4 regions of the Pseudoalteromonas sp. BSi20439 genome follow, and region 4 is predicted to be linked to each of the others. Evidence: predicted binding sites of a transcription regulator. Region 4 holds the regulator's gene; each other region holds the start of a gene.

The links. Region 4 encodes sigma-54, which starts transcription at its own class of promoters, with help from an activator protein. Its sites were predicted from a motif close to GTTGGCACGNNNNTNGNNT; they were not measured.
Region 1: P20439_RS16500 (YggN family protein) is a predicted target of sigma-54. The motif match lies at 2,259-2,277, and genes of this name have one in related genera.
Region 2: P20439_RS04830 (flagellar basal body rod protein FlgF) is a predicted target of sigma-54. The motif match lies at 1,528-1,546, and genes of this name have one in related genera.
Region 3: flgJ (flagellar assembly peptidoglycan hydrolase FlgJ) is a predicted target of sigma-54. The motif match lies at 1,292-1,310, and genes of this name have one in related genera.

What each region holds. Positions count from the first base shown of each region.
Region 1 is NZ_BADW01000217.1:17,797-23,765, forward strand. It holds tRNA gene P20439_RS16490 (tRNA-Ser) at 68-160, opposite strand; tRNA gene P20439_RS16495 (tRNA-Ser) at 215-305, opposite strand; gene P20439_RS18700 (hypothetical protein) at 527-667, opposite strand; gene P20439_RS16500 (YggN family protein) at 1,426-2,220, opposite strand; gene P20439_RS16505 (PA3496 family putative envelope integrity protein) at 2,609-2,794, shown strand; gene P20439_RS16510 (glutathione peroxidase) at 2,915-3,406, opposite strand; gene P20439_RS16515 (AzlD domain-containing protein) at 3,496-3,795, opposite strand; gene P20439_RS16520 (AzlC family ABC transporter permease) at 3,795-4,496, opposite strand; gene P20439_RS16525 (cytochrome b/b6 domain-containing protein) at 4,602-5,258, shown strand; gene P20439_RS16530 (cytochrome c) at 5,310-5,762, opposite strand; gene P20439_RS16535 (DUF2721 domain-containing protein) at 5,841-5,969, opposite strand, start outside.
Region 2 is NZ_BADW01000052.1:377-4,735, reverse strand. It holds gene flgG (flagellar basal-body rod protein FlgG) at 1-727, opposite strand, end outside; gene P20439_RS04830 (flagellar basal body rod protein FlgF) at 749-1,492, opposite strand; gene flgE (flagellar hook protein FlgE) at 1,626-3,011, opposite strand; gene P20439_RS04820 (flagellar hook assembly protein FlgD) at 3,069-3,746, opposite strand; gene flgC (flagellar basal body rod protein FlgC) at 3,760-4,191, opposite strand; gene flgB (flagellar basal body rod protein FlgB) at 4,194-4,359, opposite strand, start outside.
Region 3 is NZ_BADW01000052.1:5,392-11,360, forward strand. It holds gene flgH (flagellar basal body L-ring protein FlgH) at 1-104, shown strand, start outside; gene P20439_RS04845 (flagellar basal body P-ring protein FlgI) at 117-1,211, shown strand; gene flgJ (flagellar assembly peptidoglycan hydrolase FlgJ) at 1,348-2,343, shown strand; gene flgK (flagellar hook-associated protein FlgK) at 2,345-4,351, shown strand; gene flgL (flagellar hook-associated protein FlgL) at 4,354-5,613, shown strand; gene P20439_RS04865 (flagellin) at 5,889-5,969, shown strand, end outside.
Region 4 is NZ_BADW01000055.1:41,663-47,631, forward strand. It holds gene ptsN (PTS IIA-like nitrogen regulatory protein PtsN) at 1-269, opposite strand, end outside; gene hpf (ribosome hibernation promoting factor) at 274-561, opposite strand; gene P20439_RS05380 (RNA polymerase factor sigma-54) at 588-2,087, opposite strand; gene lptB (LPS export ABC transporter ATP-binding protein) at 2,422-3,147, opposite strand; gene lptA (lipopolysaccharide transport periplasmic protein LptA) at 3,144-3,683, opposite strand; gene lptC (LPS export ABC transporter periplasmic protein LptC) at 3,673-4,227, opposite strand; gene kdsC (3-deoxy-manno-octulosonate-8-phosphatase KdsC) at 4,224-4,775, opposite strand; gene P20439_RS05405 (KpsF/GutQ family sugar-phosphate isomerase) at 4,776-5,747, opposite strand; gene P20439_RS05410 (calcium/sodium antiporter) at 5,751-5,969, opposite strand, start outside.

The sequences.
Region 1 (5,969 bases), on a different contig from region 4:
CCCAATTAGCAGCAAAGCTTATTTTTGGGCACAAAAAAACCACAATTAAGTGGCTTATATTCAGTAATGGTGGAGAGGGAGGGATTCGAACCCTCGATAGAGCTACAAACTCTATACTCCCTTAGCAGGGGAGCTCCTTCGGCCACTCGGACACCTCTCCGACGCATTATTCTGCGTGTTATTAATCGGAATAAAACCAATTAATACAAATAAGTGGTGGAGAGATAGGGATTTGAACCCTAGAGGGGCTATAAACCCCTGCCGGTTTTCAAGACCGGTGCATTCGACCACTCTGCCATCTCTCCACGTCGTGATGCAGGATAATACTTAGGTGAGTAGTCTGTGTAAATAGCAAAAAGATCGTTTGCTTAAAAAGTGAGCGTAAATGCGGTTTTTTTATAAATAATGAAGATTTAAGGTGATTTTTAGCTATGAGGTGGCTGGCAGCAAACAGGAGGAGCTAAAGAAGAGTCTTCATTTAGAGGTTGGGTGTTTGCTGCAACAATACAAAATCATGGTTGGGTGATTATTTGTATTGAATTGCACCGCCAAGTGCTAATTTTTTTCCGTAACGGTTAAGTTTAGCAAGCATTCTTGCTTTGCGATTAGTTGGCTTAACGGCAACGTGAGTTGTGGCTGTTTGGTTAAGTGTATTAATTGGGTTCATTTTATTCGCTCCGAGTTTGTGTCTGTTGAAAACATGCGCATATTGCCCGCGATATGGTTAAAAATAAAGCGATAAAAATTGCTGGTGAGCTATTAGTTTTTTTAATCTGAAGTGGGTTTATTTGCTTGGCAGTTAATCGGTTTTTTATTTTAAATTGTATAATTATTCATTTTAAATTTTCTTTATCTTGCTTTTATATCGGGGTTTTTTGATTTGTTTAATTGTTTTTCTGCATTATAAAGACTTTTTGCGAATAGTTATTCAGATTAAAATATCTTTAATTTAAGTGGCGGGAGCGACTCTGCTATAAGATTTAACATGTTATTTATAGTTGGTTAATTATTTATCGTAAAAGAGGCGCTAAATAAACTTACAAAAAGAGCATTTTATAGTTTATAAGCATAAAAAAAGTGCCTAGATTACTAGGCACTTTGGAGTTAGTTGCGTTTTAAAACGCTTCTAACTGGGGAACGTACCATCTCATGAATATAAATCTAAAAAGATGGGTTTAATTATGTTTGCAATTTGGGCTTACAATCATCAGCTTGGGTGGCATTTTAACTATTCTAGAGCGAAGCGAAGATTATACTTTGGTTTGTATTTTACTATGAAGCCACAAAACAACGCTGCTCAGCAAGGGTAGATCCGCTCAATAGTCTATTATTTGAGTTAAATGGTTTTAAAGAGGGTATAAAACGCAAAATGCGGCATAACTTAAAAGTAAATGCCGCACAGGGAGATTAATGTCAATTTAGGGCTTAGTGCTGTTTAATAGTAAATAACTCATAACCCTTAATTGCAGGAACTTGAGCGGTTAGTTGCGTTTCTTGTTGTGCTATTGCAACAAAATCACCACATAATGAATTTGCACGCTTTTCAAGTGTTTTGGCATGCAGCTCCACTTTTTCTTCTATTTGTGCGCCCATATTTTCCATGCGCTCTTCAAATGCTTGCATGTCACCGCCTGAACTCATTAACTCAGAACCCAATGCCACTAAAATGCTGCCCATTGATTCCATTACTGCTGATTCAACAGCTGTTTCTATTTGTTGTTCAAACTGCTGTTCAAAATTTTCACCAAATTGAGTAAAGCTTTGTTGACCCATCACAAAAGTACCTTGTTGATAAAAAGTGCCTTCAACTTCTTGATGAATATCCTCCATCAGGGTTGAAATATTATCGAGGCCGTCAATATTAAACGCATTGGCAACTTCTTCTAATGCCACACCTGCAATTTTAACCCCTTCAAGGGCAATATTAGCTACTTCAGGTAATTGCACGCGTAAATTGTCAGTGTAGTCGGTCAATGCTTGGCGCTGTGTACTATTTAATGCTACTTGCTCGCCATTGATAGACAGCTCACCTTCAGCGGTAAATAACATGCGCTGGTTATCGGCTTTAAAAATTTCTAACTCATTGGGTTTGATGCGTACATCGTTTTTAAATTCAACGTTACATTCATCGTTACTAAATGAAATTGAAGAGTCGCTATTGTTATGGGCCATTGCTACTGGGGTACACAGTATTGCGCTAACTAATAATAATTTTTTCATGTTTATTCTCTGTTTTTTTGCTGATGATAATTAACTTATAACAAGTTTGATGCCAATAGTTTTTAGTGTTTAAAAACAGTTGGTTGAGTGTTTTTGGCTGAGGTGTAGTTAAAAGCAAACTTAAAGGAAAGGCTAAGTTTTGGTCAAAATAACCAATAATTAAATACTAATAAATAAAATTTATCGATACGATAAAAAACTCTCACTTTCCACAATTGAAATTTAGCGCTATTTATTCACAATACTGACACAGAGACTATTTAGGATAGCGATGTGGCTTTATTTTGACGTAAATTTGTACAGTGAATTTATGTTGAACATTTTAATTTCACCAATTATCGCGATATAAAAATCCGAGGTTGGTCTCAAACACTTTATGGAGTGGGTTGTGGGTAAGACATTTAGTTACGATGCGCTAGATGATGATTTTGTTGAAGACGAATACGAAATGGTCGGGCGTAATCAACACGACAAGAAAAAGCAAAAGGTAAAAAGAAAGTTAGAGGATTACCTTGAGCAAAAACGCTTGCGTAAAAACCTAGGCGAAGATGACTTAAACGATTATATTGATTAGGCTGTCGCTAGTACAAATAAGCGCCAACATATTAGCATTTAATCATTACTTAGGTGGTTGTTTAAAAGCGCTGTAGGTTGGCAATAAAGAGGCTTTGAGCCTCTTTATACTTTTTAAGGATTAAGCTTTAGCTTTGAGCAATGCTTTTTTAATTACTTTTTCTAGTTTTTCAGGTTTGGTAATAGGCGCAAAGCGCTTAATGGGTGTGCCATCAGCTGCTATTAAAAACTTTGTGAAGTTCCACTTAATTTTTCGTGTTAAAAATCCAGGCAGTACAGATTTTAAATAGCGGAAAACTGAATCTGTGTGCTGGCCATTTACATTTACTTTTTCTGCGATTAAAAAACTAACCCCATAATTTATTAAACAACCTTGCGCTATTTGCTCCGCGTCACCGGGCTCTTGCTGACCAAATTGGTTACAAGGAAAACCTATAATGACTAAGCCTTGGCTTGCATACTTTTCATGTAATGCTTGCAACGACTTATATTGATAAGTGAATCCACACTCACTCGCGGTATTTACTATTAGTACAACTTTACCTTCAAACTCTTTAAAGTCGATAGGCTGGCCTTGCAGGCTGGTAGTCTTTAGTTGATGGAATGGGTGCATATAAATACGCTTATTATTGGTTTATTTTGCATAGTCTAACCTTTGCGTGATGATCTACAAAGTCTAAGTCACTTCTACAGCGCTTGCTGCTAATTTAAAATTAAAAATAGCCCCATACCGGCCAAGGTAGTTAAGTAAATATTATGAGTTTTGTAAGCAACAACAATAGCGACTATAGCTGCACTGAGATAAGGGTTTTGCCAGTTTAGGTTTATACCTTCGTCATTTATAAATACAATAGGCACCCAAATCGCCGTTAAAACCGCAGGTGCACTAAAGCTTAAAAATTGCTGCATTTTAGGCCCTACTTTAAAAGGTAATGCGCGGTGTAAGAATAAATAACGAGTAAAAAAGGTAATACATGCCATTAGCAAAATAGTGGTCATCATTATTTGGCATCCTTATTTTGCACTAATCTGGTAACAGCGTAACCTGCGCTCATCGCGAGTAGCGCTGAGCATACTAACCACAATTCAAAGCCTGTACTTTTTAATAAAGTGGCACTGATCCCTGCAACAATGACCGTGACTAAAGTGGCTAAGTTTTTAATCCCTGGAATTACTAAGGCAATAAAAGTTGCTGCAATTGCAAAATCGAGTCCTAAATTAGTGAGATCTGGAAGCATAGTACCGGCTACAATGCCAATTAGAGTCCAAATATTCCACGCAATGTAAAAGCTAAAACCTGCGCTCAATGCATAAATTAAACGGGTTTTAGTACGATAGGCGCGAGGGTGGTGCGAGAAGGCAAACAGTTCATCAGTTAACACAAAGCTGACAGGAAGACGCCATCGCATGGGTTGCTCAATCACTTTGTGACGAACCGCCAAGCCATATAAAAAATGGCGAGAGCTAATAATAAACGTGGTAAAAAGAATGGTCAGTAGAGGGGTATTACCAGCAATGAGCTCAATTGCAACCAGCTGCGCTGAGCCTGCAAATACCAGTAGCGACATGGCTTGAGTTTCAAAAGGGGTAAAGCCATTTTGTATTGCTAACGAGCCACATAAAATTCCCCAAGGAATAACCGCTAAACACAGTGGCAGCATATCTAAAAAGCCTTTTAATATTGGTTTTTTAATTGATTGCATGTGTTTTACTCTGCGCACTGGTAGAAAGACTCATCGGGATACCTTAATATTGAGAAGCTATAATAGTTAGCGTTTTAGATGATACTTTTTTTTAGGGAAGGTGCAATGTTTAAGGTAAAAGTGTGGGATGGTTTTGTAAGAAGCTTTCATTGGTTATTAGTATTGAGTATTGCTGCGCTTTATTTTAGTGCAGAAGAGGGCATGATCGAACTTCATTTTGTGGTTGGCTTTTTTACTTTAGCGCTTATTTCAACACGGATTATATGGGGTCTTATAGGCAGTAAAACGGCAAGAATATCCGCATTACTGCACTCTCCTAAATCGGTGCTTGCTTCTTTTAGTGGCAAAAAAACAAATGATGTAGGCCATTCTGCACCAGGCAGTTATATGGTGTTATTATTTTTTATTCTGATTATTACACAACTGATTAGTGGTTTAATGAGCAGTGATGGCATTTTAACTGATGGCCCGTTAGCGCAGTATGTATCAAGTGATACCATTGATTTTGCCAATTGGTTGCACCATATCAATTTTGATATTTTATTTTATGCGATTATTTTGCATGTTGTGGCTATTATTGCTTATAAAATCAAGGGCAAACCATTAGTCAAAGCAATGATCACCGGTAATAAAGCACTAGCAACACAAAGGTCAGAGCCAGAGACAAAGTCACCATGGGTTGCATGGGTTATATTTTTGGTACTACTGGTTTTATTAATGAGTACCTGGGGAAGTGAGCATTTAAGTTATTTGCTTAGTTAAAAAAAGTGGCGCTAATACAGCGCCATTTTTGTTTTTAATACACCGTATATATTAGTCTTTGAATTGCTTATGACAATCTTTACAGCCTTTAGCCCATGCACCAAACGCTTTACCAATAACAGCTTTGTCACCGGTTTGAGCTGCTACAGCAAGTTCATCAGCATATTGTTGAAATGCTGTCGCTTTTTTCATAAAAGTATCGTTTTCAGACCATACCGCAGGAAGTGCTGATGTATCACCCTTATCAGTACCTGCATAAAAAGCTTCCCAAGGCATTTTAGACAATGCCGCTGCGTTATTTGCACGCTGCTTAAATTGCTCTGCATCAAAAGGAATTTTACCCTTTAGCATGGCACCCATGTCGCCTATTTGAACTGAAATCATAGAAAATGCAGCTTGGCGATACTCAATCGCATCACTTGGCTCTTTAAATGCAGAATTTGCAGATACGCTAAGTGCGCATGTAGATAGTAATGCCCCGATAAATACTTGCTTCAATTTCACTTTACTCTACTCCTTTAAGGGTTCTTTAATTATCTTTGTATCTTAGCTCAGGCTTTAGTTCAAGTTAAAGAGCTGGTTTTAATCATTTATATCAATATCAGCAAATATCATTCCTCGACGCATGCTACGTGTCGCCAAGAATACCTCGCCAAGCAATGACATAAATGCACATATTAGTAATGCCATGGCACCAACAAAACAACTACC
Region 2 (4,359 bases), on a different contig from region 4:
TTTCGTAAACTCGCTGAGTTTCAATCAAATTAACCAACTCTTCGGTCACATTTACATTTGATGTTTCAAGTGAACCTTGAATAATTGTACCTAAGCCCTCAACCCCCGGGTTACCTTGAACAGGTGCACCACTTACTGCAGTTTCGGTATAAAGGTTTTGCCCTATAGGCTCAAGGCCCGACGGATTGATAAAATCACTAATAGTAATTTGACCAATAACCACGTTTTCGGCTTGACCTTTAATGCGAACTGACACTTCACCATCTTGAGATACGGTGATTGACTGTGCATCATCAGGCACATTCATTTCAGGCTGAACAACATAACCAGCGCCCGAGGTTACAACACGCCCGTCGCCGTCGGTAGTAAACTGGCCATTACGCGAATAAGCAATATTGCCATCAGGCTGTAAAACTTCAAAAAAGCCAGGACCTGAAATCATCCAATCTAATGAATTTTCAGTGGTGAGCATATTACCTTGCGAAAAGTTTTTTTGGTTAGCCACCACCTTAGTACCCGCGCCCAACATTAAGCCTGACGGCATTTCGGTGTCTTGCGATGAGCGACCGCCTGGTTGATTAATATTTTGGTAGAGTAAGTCTTCAAAAATAGCGCGGCTTTTTTTGTAACCCACTGTACTGGCATTCGCTAAGTTATTTGATATAACCGATATATCTGTTTGTTGAGCGTCAAGCCCTGTTTTACTTATCCATAATGCTGGATTCATAATAATATCCTCACGTTATAGTTAAACGATGCGCATCAGCTGTTCTTGACGTTGATCAATCTCTTCAGCTGTTTTCATCAGTTTTACTTGTAATTCAAATTGGCGTTGATGACTGATCATATCGACCATTTCATGCACAGGATTTACATTCGATTTTTCTAATGTGCCACCTAATACTTGTACATTGGCTGATGTTTCAACTATTTGGCCTGGTTTAGCTCTAAATAAGCCATCGTTACCCTTCTCGAGTGTAGCGTTGTTTGCATCAACCACTTTTAGCCGATCAACTTCTTCTAAAAAGTTAGCCGGTGCACCTTGAGGGCGAACTTGAATAGTGCCATCTTTGCTAAATTCAATTTTTTCAATCGGTACAGGTAATATGACTGGCCCACCTTCGCCAATAACTTGACGACCGTCGCTGGTAGTCAACATTCCTTCAGCCGTTATATTTAACGAACCCACTTTTGTATAGGCTTCATTACCGGAGGCATCCTGAACACTCAGCCATGCATTATCACTCATAGCAATATCAAGGCTGCGACCTGTTTCGACAACACCGCCCGATGTCATGTTAGATCCTGGGCGCTCCTGCATAGCAAAAACACGAGTCGGCAAACCTTCACCGAAAGCCTGCATTGACCGTGCTTGCGAAAAATCAGATTTAAACCCAGTGGTATTCGCATTTGCCAAATTATTGGCTTTAAGAGCAAGCCCTTGCATGCTTTGTTTAGCGCCAGATGCCGCTATGTAGACCATTTTATCCATAACATCGACTCATTAAGAAATCTATGTATGAGTAAATGCAATATAAGTGCCAAATTAAATTTAAGTGTGAATAAGATTTTAGGAGAGGAATAAAAAAGGCTGCACTAAGCAGCCTTAGTAAATCAAAATATGATTATCTGATCTGAAGGATGTTCTGTTGAATAGTTGAGTTAACCTCAAGCGCACGAGAGTTTGCTTGGAAGTTACGCTGCGCACTAATCAAATCAACCAGCTCATTGGTTAAGTTTACGTTAGACTGCTCAAGAGCTGACGAATTAATGTTGCCTAGTGTGCCTGAACCTGGCTCACCCGCAATTGGTTCCCCCGAGGTCAAACTTTTTTTCCATGAAGTGTCACCTACTTGCTGCAAACCTTGTGAGTTTGAAAAGCGCACCATAGCTACTTGACCAAGGAAGGTTGAATCACCATTACTATAAGATGCAACTACTTTTCCATCGGTACCAATATCAATACCCGCTAAACGCCCTACTGTCGCACCATCTTGCTCAAGTGCTTTTACCTCAAAGCGGCTTGCATATTGGGTTGGTACTTTGTTAGCTGTACCAGCTTGATCTCGCCAATTGATCTCTATATCTGCAGGAAAACTAGCACCATTGGTTAGTATATTCGACAGCCCAGGAGTACCTCCTCCGCCAGCAACTACAGACAAAGGATTAAAAGTATTAGCTACATTAGCTGTTGTTGTGCCATTTACAGTTGTGGTCGAAGGTAAACCGCTCGAATCAAATTTAAACGTACTAATAGGCTCAAACGGAAGAGCTGGTGTTCCATCCTGTTCAACGCCATCACTACCAAAAGATTTGCCATCAAGCGTAGCATGCACATCCCATTGATTTTCATCACCAGGGACTGATGGATCGTTCTTCACAAAGAAAAACTGAAGCACGTGAGGTTCACCCAAAGAATCATAAACAGTTGTTGATGTTGATGAATTATATGTTGCGCTTTCAGTAGGATTAAAAGGAAGCGTTGGCGCGTCTGCACGGGAGTCTAAATTAAATGAGCTGTAAACACTAGAGGTCGCACGTGGAGAACCCGACGAGTCAGGTATTTGCAAAGCAGAAGAAGTACTCAAGCTCACAGAGGTAGTATCACCAGTTGCTTCGTCAACGGGGAACCCTTGTAAAAAATTACCTTTAGCATCGACAACAAAGTTATCTTTGTTCAGCTTAAATGCACCTGCTCGCGTGTAGGTAAAATCTTGGGCTCCCAAGTCTTGGCTCATAGCAAAGTAACCTTCACCGGTAATCGCTAAATCCAGTGAGTTATTAGTAAACTGTAATGAGCCTTGATGAAATTGCTGGGCAACCATGGTGGTTTGTACACCATCACCATTTTTAGTTTTACCTGCACTAAATACTGATGAAGCATATACATCAGCAAATTCAGCACGTGACTCTTTAAAGCCTGTGGTATTTACGTTGGCAATGTTATTGGCGGTAACATCCAAATCTTTTTGTGCGGCAGCAAGGCCTGTTAATGCAATATTGAAGCTCATAATTAACCTCTAACCTAAAAATATTTAGCCTGATGGCTAAAAAATACATAAAATCTATTACGCGATTTCTGCGACATCAGTCAGCCTAACCGCACCTTCTTTGGTATTAATAATAATGCCGCTTGAGCCATTAATATTAACACTCTCAATATTTTTGAATGAAGCAATTGGGAGGCTTGAAAATTCGCCATCCGTACTGCCTTCAGCTTTAACCTTGTATTCACCAGGAGGAAGCCGCTCACCCGCTTCATTTTTACCATCCCATGCAAAGCGCACTGCACCTGCAGGCTGAGTACCTAAATCAATGGTTTTAACTAACTGCCCTGATGCATCTTCAATACGAAGTGTTAAATTATCTACCGGCTTTTCAGCAACAATAGCTCCCTTAACCTCACCCGACTCATTTAGCTCAAGCGTGTCAGACTCCAGCAGTGCTTGCTTACCAACCAGTGTTGATGCTTGCAATGCCGAATTTGATGTCATCGATGCGGCTAAAGACTCAAAATTAGAGTTTAAATTTGAGATCCCTTCAGCCATAGTAAAGTTTGTCATTTGCGCAATCATCTGATCATTATCAGCTGGTTTGCTTGGATCTTGATATGACAATTGCTGTGTTAACAACGAAAAGAAATCTTCTTGGGTTAACGCATCACTTTCCTCTTTTTTTGGCACTTGCTTATCTTGCCAACGTAAAGAGTCCATGTAGGATGAAGAAGTGCTAATATCGTTACTCATGAGCTACCCTCAGTTACCGCTGACCTAGCAGCAGTGTTTTACTTAACATTTGCTTAGCTGCATCAGCAACTTGAACATTTGTCTGATAAGAGCGAGATGCAGAAATCATATTTGCCATCTCCTCAACAACATTCACGTTGGGTTTATAAATATAACCATTTTCATCCGCACTGGGATGGTTTGGGTTATATTCAATTTGTAGTGGTTTATCACTCTCAACCACTCCTAACACTTTCACACCAACGGCAGAGCCCTGTGGGTTGCTTGCTGACGCTGACGCTTTTGTTAGCTCCGCAGCAAATACAGGTTGTCGCGCTCGGTACGTCTCATTTTGTGAAGAGCTAATTGTATTGGCATTAGAGATATTACTTGCGGTGGTATTTAATCGCACGTTTTGTGCACTCATACCAGAACCAGCAATATCAAACACATTATATAAACTCATAATTAGGCTCCTTGACTACCGAGGGCTTTTTTCAGGCCTTTAAACTTACCATTAAGAAACTGGACACTGGCCTGATACTCCATAGCATTCTGTGTATACAAGTTTCGTTCCACCTGTATATCAACCGAGTTACCATCACCTGTATCTGTTTGATTTGGCGTACGAAAT
Region 3 (5,969 bases), on a different contig from region 4:
TTGCGAATGCGCGTATTCAGTATTCAGGTAAGGGTCAAACTCAAGAGGCACAAAGCCCGGGTTGGTTAACGCGTTTCTTTAGTAGCTCATTGTTTCCCTTTTAGAGGACATTCAACATGAATGGTTTTAAAGTTTTTTGTTTTATGGTGCTACTAGGCTGGCAATTTACTGCCAGTGCTGAGCGAATTAAAGATGTATCTATGGTTGAAGGGGTGCGCTCAAACCAATTAGTGGGCTATGGATTGGTTGTTGGTTTACCGGGCACCGGAGAGCAAAGCCGTTTTACCGAGCAAAGTTTTAAAGGCATGCTTAATAGTTTTGGTATTACACTACCTGCGAGTTTAAAGCCAAAAATTAAAAATGTTGCAGCGGTTGCTGTTCATGCAGAACTCCCTCCATTTAGAAAGCCAGGGCAGACTATTGATATAACCGTGTCATCAATTGGCAGTGCAGGCAGCCTGCGCGGTGGTACATTATTACAAACATTCCTAAAAGGGGTTGATGGTAATGTTTACGCCATCGCTCAAGGCAGTTTAATTGTAGGTGGCTTAGGCGCTGAAGGCCTTGATGGTAGTCGCGTTGTGATTAATACGCCAACGGTAGGACGCGTACCAAATGGTGCAACCGTTGAGCGTGCTGTTAAAAGCCCATTTATGCAAAACGATTATATTACCTTTAATTTAAACCGCCCTGATTTTACTACTGCTAAACGTTTAGAGAAAACCATAAATGATTTAATCGGCCCAAATAGCGCTCAAGCACTCGATGCGGCTTCTATTCGCGTTATTGCACCTCGTGATGCCTCGCAACGTGTATCGTATTTATCAACTCTTGAAAACTTAGAGTTTAAGCCTGCGGATACTTCGGCAAAAATAATTGTTAACTCACGCACCGGCACTATAGTTATTGGAAAAAATGTAAAATTACAACCTGCGGCAATTACACATGGTGGCCTTACTGTGACCATTGCTGAGCAACAAAATGTGGCACAGCCAAATCCTTTAGCAGAGGGGGAAACAGTGGTTACCCAACAAAGTATTATTGACGTTAATCAAGATGATTCACGTGCTTTTGTATTTGACCCAGGTGTCAGCCTTGATGATTTAGTTCGTGCTATTAATGAAGTTGGCGCTGCCCCTGGCGATTTAATGGCGATTCTTGAAGCACTTAAAGAAGCCGGTGCAATTAACGGTCAGCTTGTTGTAATTTAGTTTTATAAGATTCTAGACCCTAAGCCCTAGGGTCTTTAACCCTTAACCTTTCATCCTTAACCTTTCATCGCTACTCTTCTTTTGGCTCAATTATTGCATTTAACTAGGTATTATTAATTATTGTGTCAAAAAGCTGATGGAAACAAATCATCTAGATAAGCAAAACTTTTTTGATTTAGGCAACTTAGACTCTTTGCGTCGAGATGCTTTAAACAGCGGTGATGCATCAACCGATGCATCTAAAGCGGCGTTAAAAAAAGCGGCGGCACAATTTGAAGCTATCTTCACCCAAATGCTACTGAAAAGTATGCGTAAAGCCAATGAGGCTTTTGAAGACAAAGAAAGCCCATTTAATGCAAGTGGCGTGAAGTTTTTTGAAGAAATGCACGACCAACAGATGGCTACAGAGCTTTCATCAAATGGCTCTTTAGGTCTTGCTGATTTAATTGTGCAGCAACTATCGCCAGATGGAAAAAACTTTATGCCAGGCTCAGTTCTTCGTACAACGTCAGATTTCTTTAGTGACCAACGTGCGGGTAGCACCTTACCTCATCAAGAAAACCAAAAGGTCACTGAAAAAGTGCCGCTCGTTGATTCAACTGAAAAAAGCGAACAAAACATAGCGTCTGGCACATTTGAAAATGCTGAGGAATTTGTAAGTACAGTGTGGGAACACGCAAAAACAGCGGCTAAAAAAATTGGTTTAAATCCGGCGGTTATGGTTGCGCAAGCAGCATTAGAAACTGGCTGGGGTAAACATATTATCAGTAAAGGTGATGGCAATAGCTCAAATAATTTATTCAATATAAAGTCAGATAAAAGTTGGCAGGGCGAAAAAGCCAGTAAGGTCACTTTAGAGTTTGAGCAAGGCGCTGCAGTTAAAAAGCAAGCAAGCTTTAGAGCGTATGACTCAATAAAAGATAGTGTGAATGATTTTGTGGATTTTTTAACGCAGAACCCTCGCTATCAAGATGCATTAAACAATACAGCAAAGCCGCACAAATTTTTAGACTCTTTACAGCAAGCCGGTTATGCAACCGACCCTAACTATGCTGACAAAATAAAAAGAGTGCTAAACAGTAACGAATTGAAGAATATCGCCACAAGCGTGATCCGCCAAGGAGTAGAGTAACATGTCGTTTAATTTATTAAACATTGCTAATTCAGGCATTAGAGCTAACGCTGAGCTACTGCAAACGACAAGTAAAAACATCGCAAATGTTAATACCGAAGGGTATGTACGTGAGCGCACCGAGTTTACCACTATGATTGATAATCAGGTAGGCCGTGGCCAAACGTATCGATTATTGAATGAGTTTGCGCAAAAGCAATTAAACCGAGATACCTCAAATAAAAGCTTTTTTGATCAATTTGTTAGTGAAACGAGTCGAGTTGATCAAATCTTTTCAGAAAAATCAAACAGCTTATCAACTAGTATCAACTCAATGTTCAATAACGTACAAGAGGCTCTTAATCAACCTTCATCAACGGTTGCTCGTTCATTAGTGATGAGTGATGCGCAAAATTTGATTGATCAAATGGACAGGCTTGCAGGTATTGTTTCAGAGCAAAAAGCGGTGGTTAATGAGCAATTAGAAATTTTTTCAGAAGAGGCGAATACGCTAATCGAAAGTATTAGTTCGTTGAACCAAGAAATTGCAGGTGTTCATGGTACCAAGAACGAAGCGGATGCGAGCTCAGCTTATAATGAGCGTGATAAAGCAATACGTGATTTATCTGAACTGATTGATATAGAAACACTCGATGGCCCCAATGGTGAAAAACAAGTATTTATGGGCTCAGGTGAAGCGGTTGTTATGCAAAATGGGTCATTCAACTTGTTCTCGATTAGTGGCGATCCAGATGCCAATTTTAAAGAGTTACGTTTAGATGTAAATGGCGGTCAAGCTGTGCCACTGGAAATAGATCCTACTAAATTAAAAGGTAAAATTGGCGGTTTATTGGCATTTAGAGACGATATTTTGGTGCCTGCACAAAATCAAATTGGCCAGATGGGCATTGCACTTGCCGATTCGTTTAATCAGCAAAACCGTTTAGGGATGGATGCTAATGGTGAATTAGGTGGAGATATTTTTGAAATTCCAACGGTCAGTGCTTATGTTTATCAAGCAAATACCGGAACAGCTAATATGTCAGCAACCGTTGAGGCAGGTAAAGGCAGCGAACTACCAGCCAGTGACTTTGTGATCACTTATACGGGTAATCCTAATGAGGTGAGCATTCAGCCTATTGATAATAAAGGTGAGCCTTTAGGTACAGCCTCTTTAGCAACTATCCCACCCAGTGGCATTATCGATTCAGCAGCGATTACTAGTGGGGAATCGTTTGGCTTAGAGCTTAATGTAACGGGAGTCGGTAATGCTGGGGATCAATTTCAGGTAAAGCTCAATAGTGGCGCTGCGGGTAATATATCGTTGACCAGTGGTCGAGGTGAAGACATTGCTTTGGCCTCACCAATTAGAACAGCAGATGGCCTTGATAATACAGGGACAGGTACTATTTCACCGGGTGATGTGAGCGATGTAACCACTGGCAGTTTTAGTAACCCTCTAGGGCTAGCTAATGGCCCTATTAGCATTGTTAAAACAGCTAATGCTAACGAATATCAACTGACTGACGGTAATGGCACGACCACGTTTACGGTTACACCGCCTGCTAATAATATACTCGCTCAAGCTGGAGCGCCTTACGATGGCTATGGTTTTGACTTTAATATTGAAGGTGTACCGGCTACAGGTGATACCTTTAATTTAGAATTTAATGAAGGCGGTTTTGATGATAACCGTAATGGCCAAAAGCTCGCAGATTTACAAAATACCGATTTAGTACGTCAAAATGTAGTGGCAAGTGCCTCAGCCGATAATCATAAAACGTTGAATCAGGCCTATGCAGGCTTGGTAACTGATGTTGGGGTAGTGACCAGCCAAGCAATGACCAACGGTGCTGCATTTGATGCATTAGCACAACAATCAGAAGCCTGGTATGAATCATTGTCGGGCGTAAACTTAGATGAAGAGGCGGCTAATTTGCTGCGTTTTCAGCAATCTTATGCTGCATCTGCTCAAGTATTGTCTGCAGCACGTTCTATTTTTGACACTTTACTGAGTGCGGCGAGGTAATTATGCGTTTATCAAATAATTTAATGTATCAAAATAACATTAATAAAATACTTGAGAATCAACAAAATGTAGCAGGTGCGCAAGAGCGTGTCACTACAGGCCAAAAATATTTGAGTACCTCTGAAAACCCTGCAGCTATTTCTCAGGGTATGTTGTACACCAATAAAATAGAAACGAATGAGCAGCTGACCAAAAATATTAACCAGCTAAAAGGGCGTTTAGAAACCGAAGAAAGTTTATTACAAGGTATGAACGACACTATTTTAGAAGCGCAAATGTTAACTATACGAGCGGGCAATGGTTCGTTAGATGAAGGTGATTTGGCTTCAGTTGCCAGTGAACTAAAAGAACTGCAAAAATCACTGCTTAACTTAATGAATAGTCAATCTGAAGGAGGGAAATACCTTTTCTCTGGCTATCAAGACGATATTCAAACTTATACATTTAATAGCACCAATGGCAAATACGAATATCAAGGCGATCAAGGCCAACACGAAGTGACGATCGCAAAAGGCGTTGAGATCAAATCAAGCGATAATGGCTTTAATGTATTTGAACGAGTTGATGCGCGACTCGATGTAGTTTCAAACGATGGAACGCCAACAGGCGGCATTACCGCTGGAACTGTTTATGTTGAAAACCAAGGCGAGTTTGACCGTTTTCATAAAGATAATTATAACTCAGACCCAGATCCGCTTATTTCTCCAACGATCAATACCTATAACGTTAATGTTATCCCTGGTGCAACGCCTTCAGCGCCTGATCAATATGAAATATTACGTGATGGTAACCCTCTTGTACCACCCGTTACGGGTGAAGTAACCGATGAACCGATTGAATTTGCAGGTATGGAAATTCAACTTGAGGGGGCAGCACCTGGGCAGCTTGATTTCACCCTTGAGAAACCAAGCAAAGAAAATGTATTGAATACGCTGGAAGATTTGATCATTAGCCTAAATGACGAACAACTTGATGAAGCGCAAATTAACCAAGCATTATCGGATGGTTTAATTCAGCTTAAAAATGCTAGTGAACAAATTGTATTTACACAAGCTGGTTTAGGTGGACGCATGAATGTGGTTGAGCGTGTAACCGATTCAAACAGTGCACTAGATATCAATAATCAAGAAAACAGATCTAGCCTAATTGAGATTGATGCCGCTGAAGCGATTAGCGATCTCACAAAACATGAGTCTGGTTTACAGGCCTCACAAGCGACTTTTGGTCGTTTGGCTAAACTCTCATTATTCGATTATTTATAAACACCATCCAAGGCAGGTTATTACTTTTAGGAAAAATAGGTAATAACTTGCCTTAACGAAGCGGCAAAAAACTGTCACCCCCCTTTTTCTCTCCTGTCAAAAAAATGCTCACTATTTATTAAATACCGTAATAAAAGTTATTTAGTTGTTATAAAACATGGGTTTAATGTTTTATTATTAGTTGGCACAAGTAATGCATTCAACTAGTCATAGACAGTGTGGTTTTTGCTTAAATATTTTGAACCACATTCTGATTGAAACTAGGAGATGGTAAAATGGCTTTAAGCGTAAATACAAATGTTGCATCACTTAATGGGCAACGCAATCTATCTAAATCTAGCATGGCACTTGAAACC
Region 4 (5,969 bases):
TCAAAATTAATAGCCGTTTCGCTCACCAGTATAAGTGCAAGAGGCTCTTGTGCACCACTCATACGACCATGTGGAATTGCAATTCCTCGGCCTATACCTGTGCTCCCTAGCTTTTCTCTAGCGGTTAACGCGTTGAGAATATCTTGTTGGGTTAAATAGGGCAGTTTATTGTGAGCCAATTCACTGATAAATTCTAAAATTCTTTTTTTACTATTAAAAAGGACCGCAGCTTTACTGCAGTCCTGACAGATAAGTGAGCTTAGTTTCATAGTGTTAGTGTCGAGCAAGTTTCTCTTTGTGTTTAATTACTTGACGATCTAGCTTGTCAATCAGCGAGTCTATAGCGGCATACATATCTTGATGTTCAGTAGAGGCAAAAATTTCAGCGCCACTAACATGAACGGTTGCTTCAGCTTTTTGGTTTAGTTTTTCTACATCGAGAATAACATGCACATTCGTTATGTGATCAGTGTGCCTCTGCAGCTTTGCAAATTTACTATTTACGTAGTCTCTAAGCGAGTCAGTAATATCTACATGGCGACCAGTTAAGTTCAGTTGCATAAACATTTTCCTCTTTGTTGTACGCCTTAAATCAAACTTTTTCGTTGATTCGACGGGGGAATAGCTAGAGATTCGCGATATTTTGCAATAGTTCTCCTTGCTACTTTAATTCCTTGCTCTGCCAATATATCTGCAATTTTACTATCACTCAATGGTTTAGCTGAGTTTTCTGCCGCGATTAATTTTTTAATTAATGCGCGAATTGCTGTTGATGAACATTCGCCACCGTTTTCAGTGCTTACATGGCTTGAAAAGAAATATTTAAGCTCAAAAATACCCCGTGGTGTATGCATGTATTTTTGCGTAGTAACACGCGAAATAGTCGATTCGTGCATTTCTACCATTTCTGCCACATCATTAAGCACCATAGGCTTCATCGCCTCAGGACCATGTTCAAAAAAGGCCTGTTGCTGTTGCACAATACAGTTAGTTACTTTAAGTAGCGTGTCGTTTCTACTTTCTAGACTTTTTATAAACCATTTTGCTTCTTGCAAGTGTGAGCGAATAAACTGGCTATCACCACTTGATTTAACAGTACGTGACATAGCCGCATATTGGCTGTTTACCCTAATTTTAGGCATGCTATCAGGGTTTAGTTCAACCACCCAACGCCCTTTAATTTTTTTAACCGACACATCAGGAATAACATACTCTGACTCTTCTCTGACAATAGTGTCTGCCGGTTTTGGGCTAAGGGTATGAATTAACGTCATGATCTCTTTAAGCTCATCTTCTTTGAGCTTAGTTTTTTTCATTAACGTGCGATAATCACGTGCCGCTAGTAAATCAATATGATCGGTTAAAATCATTTTTGTTTCGTTTAAAAAAGGCGTGTCTTTATCAAATTGATTAAGTTGAATACACAAACACTCTTGTAAACTACGCGCGGCTATTCCTACTGGATCAAATAATTGAATACGCTTTAATACCGCTTCTATTTCATCAAGTTCAACTTCATCTTCGTCGTCGTTTTCTTGATTAAAGCTTTCTAAAATTTCTTCACAGCTAAGGGTTAAAATACCTGAGTCGTCCACGGCTTCTACTATTGCAATCGCAATGGCTTCATCTGTAGGACTAAATGGCGTCAGTTGCAATTGCCACATTAAATATTCATGCAGCGTTTCAGTTGAAGAGCCTTGATAAATTGATTCATCTTCAGGCATCGGTCCCGATGAAGAGGCAGGTGCTGCGCTCATGTATTCATCCCATGTAACGTCCATTGCCATATCATCGCTAATGGTGTCTTTGCTCATGGCTTCGCCGCTGTCTTGCTCATACTCGCTAGGTTTTTCGTCAGCTGAAGCACTTAGCGTTGATTCATCGTTATCGGCTTTTTGTTCGTTTTTACCCGCAGCATCTTCGCTGTAATCTTGTTCTTCAACTTCAAGCAAGGGATTGCTATCGAGCGCTTCTTGAATTTCTTGCTGGAGATCCAATGTACTGAGCTGCAATAAGCGAATTGCTTGTTGCAACTGTGGAGTCATTGTAAGTTGCTGGCCCATGCGCAGCTGTAATGATTGCCTCATTTATCTCTAACAATCCTTTTAAATTACGGTCTGTTGACCTTTACGGATTAAAATTTGTTCAAACTAGGGGCGGTTTAATCGCGGCGCGAGGTTTGTAACCTAGTGGGCTAAGTCAAAACCGAGCAACAAAAAGTAAATCGTCCCTAGGCAGAACCCGAAGGCCAGCGCCTGTTTGGCATTGATGCTGCGTTATCGCCTATTTATGGGGAATACCACATCACATAGGCTCTGCCTTGCCTAAATACCAAACAGACTGCTGCAAATTCAACCTTGAAAGGTCAACAGACCTAAGTATAATTAATCTTAGCAGATGCTTAGTGGAATAACACAAATATTAGAGCTTGAACTGCTCGCCCAAATAAACATCGCGTACTGTTTTATCGTTTAATACGTAATCTGGAGTGCCTGATGCAATTAACTCCCCATGAGAAACTATGTAGGCTTTTTCACAAACATCAAGTGTTTCGCGTACGTTGTGATCTGTGATCAATACGCCAATCCCTCGATTTTTAAGATGCTCTATGATCTTTTTAATATCTAATACAGAGATAGGATCAACCCCTGCAAAGGGTTCGTCTAATAGTATAAATTTAGGATTTGCTGCTAATGCCCGGGCAATTTCAACACGGCGGCGTTCACCGCCTGACAGAGCCATACCTTGGCTGTCACGAATATGCTGAATGCTAAATTCATCAAGTAAATTATTTAAGGTATCTTCACGTTGTTGTTTATTAAGCTCTTTACGTGTTTCTAAAATAGCCATTAAGTTTTGGTAAACCGTCAGCTTTCTAAAAATCGATGATTCTTGTGGTAAGTAACCAATCCCTAGGCGAGCTCGGCTGTGCATTGGTAATAAAGTGATATCTTGATCATCTATTGATATTTTACCTTTATCGCTCGGTACAAGCCCTACAATCATGTAAAAGGTCGTGGTTTTACCTGCGCCATTGGGGCCAAGTAAACCGACAATACTGCCAGCTTCGACTTCTAGGCCAACATTTTTCACCACTTCACGGCCTTTATAGCTTTTTGCTAATAGCTCTGCTTTTAATGTGCTCATGGTTGGCCTTTATCGTCTTCTTTTTTGTTTTCAACAGGCACCAAAATGGTGTGTACACGATCGGTTGAATTTTCATCTTTTTCTGCGCTAATCAACTGCTGCTCTATATCGTAGGTGATACTTTTAGCGGTAATTTTTTGACCTGCTTGAGCGATGCTGGCATCACCGATTAAGGTTAAAAAACGTTGCGATACATCATAGCGAACTTCATTGGCACTGGCGCTCATGATGGTGCCATCAGCTTGTGTTTCTTCAAAGTAAGCAGGGCTACCTGTGGCAATTAAAAGTTGCTTATTCTCGCCTAAGTCATCACGTTTATGTACTTCTAAACGATCGGCGGTAATGCGGCGATTACCATGAATAATTTCAACATTCTTTTCAAAAATGCCCACGTTTTCTTTTAATTGACCTTCCTGTCTGTCAGCACTAATTGAAATTTGATTAGCCACAGGGGCTTCAACGGCCTCCTCTGCATGGCTATGAAATGCAATCAGTAGTGAAGGAACAATTAAAATTTTAAATAGGTTATTGGTCATAATATAGGGTTCGCGTATGGTTAATAAGTTTAATCACTTCGGTTTTTAAATCGGCTTCAAGGCCTTTACCGATGATTTTTAAATTAGGTCCTGTAATAACGACTGGCTGCTGTGACTGCATAGTGAGTAGTTTTATATCTACATTGATGCTATCGGCTGTGATCGTATCGATCATTGCGTTATCGACTAAATTTAGCGCTTTCACATTACCCTCTAACACCAGTTGCCGATCGTCGTAGAGGGTGGCTTCATCAGCGTTAATACGCCATGTTTGCTGTTCGTTATATAACGTAAATATAGGTTTTTCAAAAAAGGTAAAACCGAGTTGTTGATATAACTCCATTTTTACCGCAGTCACTTTATGGCTTACTTTACCTTGATCATTGTAAGCGGTTTGTTTTAGCTCAATCGCGGTATAATCGGGTCTAGCAATAACTTGAGTTTGTTCATCCGCAACAATATCTACCTGAGTAAAGTAAGGATACCAAAGCCAAACCATACAGCTTATGAATAAAACGCTCAGTATAATGCGCGCCACATTCATGAACTGGTTCCTTGGCTGGTAAGTGGCTTATTGTTTTCAAGCATTAGTAAGTCTGTTAACTCTCTTACTGCGCCAAAGCCGCCAGGCAGCTGAGTAACATAATGCGATAAACGTTTAATCAGCGGGTGGGCGTCGTTCACGGCTACTGCAAACCCGACTTTTTCCATTACTGGCATATCAGGGCCATCGTCGCCTATGTAGGCAATTTGCTCATCGCTAAGCGCTAATTTTTGTTTTAATTCTTGATAGGCGATGAGTTTGTCTTCTTGGCCTTGGTATATATGTTGTACGGTTAAACTACTCATACGTTGTTGAACTATTTGTGAGTGACGACCTGTGATCACGGCAACTTCAAAACCACTATTAATAAGGGCTTTAATGCCAAATCCGTCTTTGGTATTAAATGCTTTGAGCTCTTCACCTTGGTTACCAAGATAAATACGCCCATCAGAAAACACACCATCAATGTCGCAAATTAATAATTTTATTTTTTTGGCGCGCGCTTTTGCATCATCACTTAACGGTTGGTAAAGATCTTCAAACTGCATTTATAGCACTCCCGCTTTTAGTAAGTCTTGCATATTTAGTGCGCCAATGGGCTGATTATGCTCATTAATCACAATTAAACCATTAATACGTTTTTGTTCCATAATGTTCAGTGCTTCAGCCGCGAGCATGTCTTGTGTGGCTGTTGTGCATGATTTAGTCATCACAACATTAATTTCTGTGCTGTGTATATCAACACGTTGCTCTAAAATACGGCGTAAATCACCATCGGTAAACAAACCAGATAATTGTTGGTTACCATCTATAATAGCGGTCATGCCGAGTCCTTTGGCTGACATTTCAATTAGGGCGTCTTTAATGGTTTGCGTTTCATTAATAATAGGCGTGTGAATACCGCTGTGCATTACATCTTTTAAGGTTAACAGTAAGCGTTTGCCTAAACTGCCACCTGGATGCGACAGAGCAAAATCATCTGCGGTAAAGCCACGGGCTTCCAATAATGCGACTGCCATTGCATCACCCATAGCGAGTGTTGCCGTGGTACTTGCCGTTGGCGCTAGGCCTAATGAGCAGGCTTCTTGTTCAACTTTAATACACACATGCACATTTGCCAATGTTGCCATAGTTGACGTTTCGTTACCTGTCATAGCAATCATTTTAGCGCCAATGCGTTTTAATACCGGAATAATATTAAGCACTTCACTGGTTTCGCCAGAGTTAGAAATAAGCATAACTACATCACTGGCAGTGATCATACCTAAATCACCATGACTCGCTTCACCAGGGTGAACAAAAAATGCGGGGCTACCAGTACTCGCTAAAGTGGCTGCTATTTTATTACCGATATGGCCCGATTTACCCATGCCAATAACAATAATACGGCCTGAGCAGTCATACATTAATTGACACGCTTGGTTAAAGCTTTCATTAACGTATTGTGCGATATCGTTGAGTGCTTGGCGTTCTATATCAAGGACGCGTAAGCCTTGTTGAATAAAATTTAGCGTTGCCATGGATCACCCTACTTGACTAAAAATATAACCTTGGTAAATCATAAATGCGACGATGAGCAAGCCACCTTCTAGTCTATTGATACGTCTTTGACCTCTAAAGTTCAATGACATAGCAATAAGTGCCAAGGTTGCACCTATCATAATGATAACATCACGGTTAGCTACTGATGCGTCAATAACCGATGGGTTAATTAATCCTGCCAGCGGTAATACCGCTAAAAT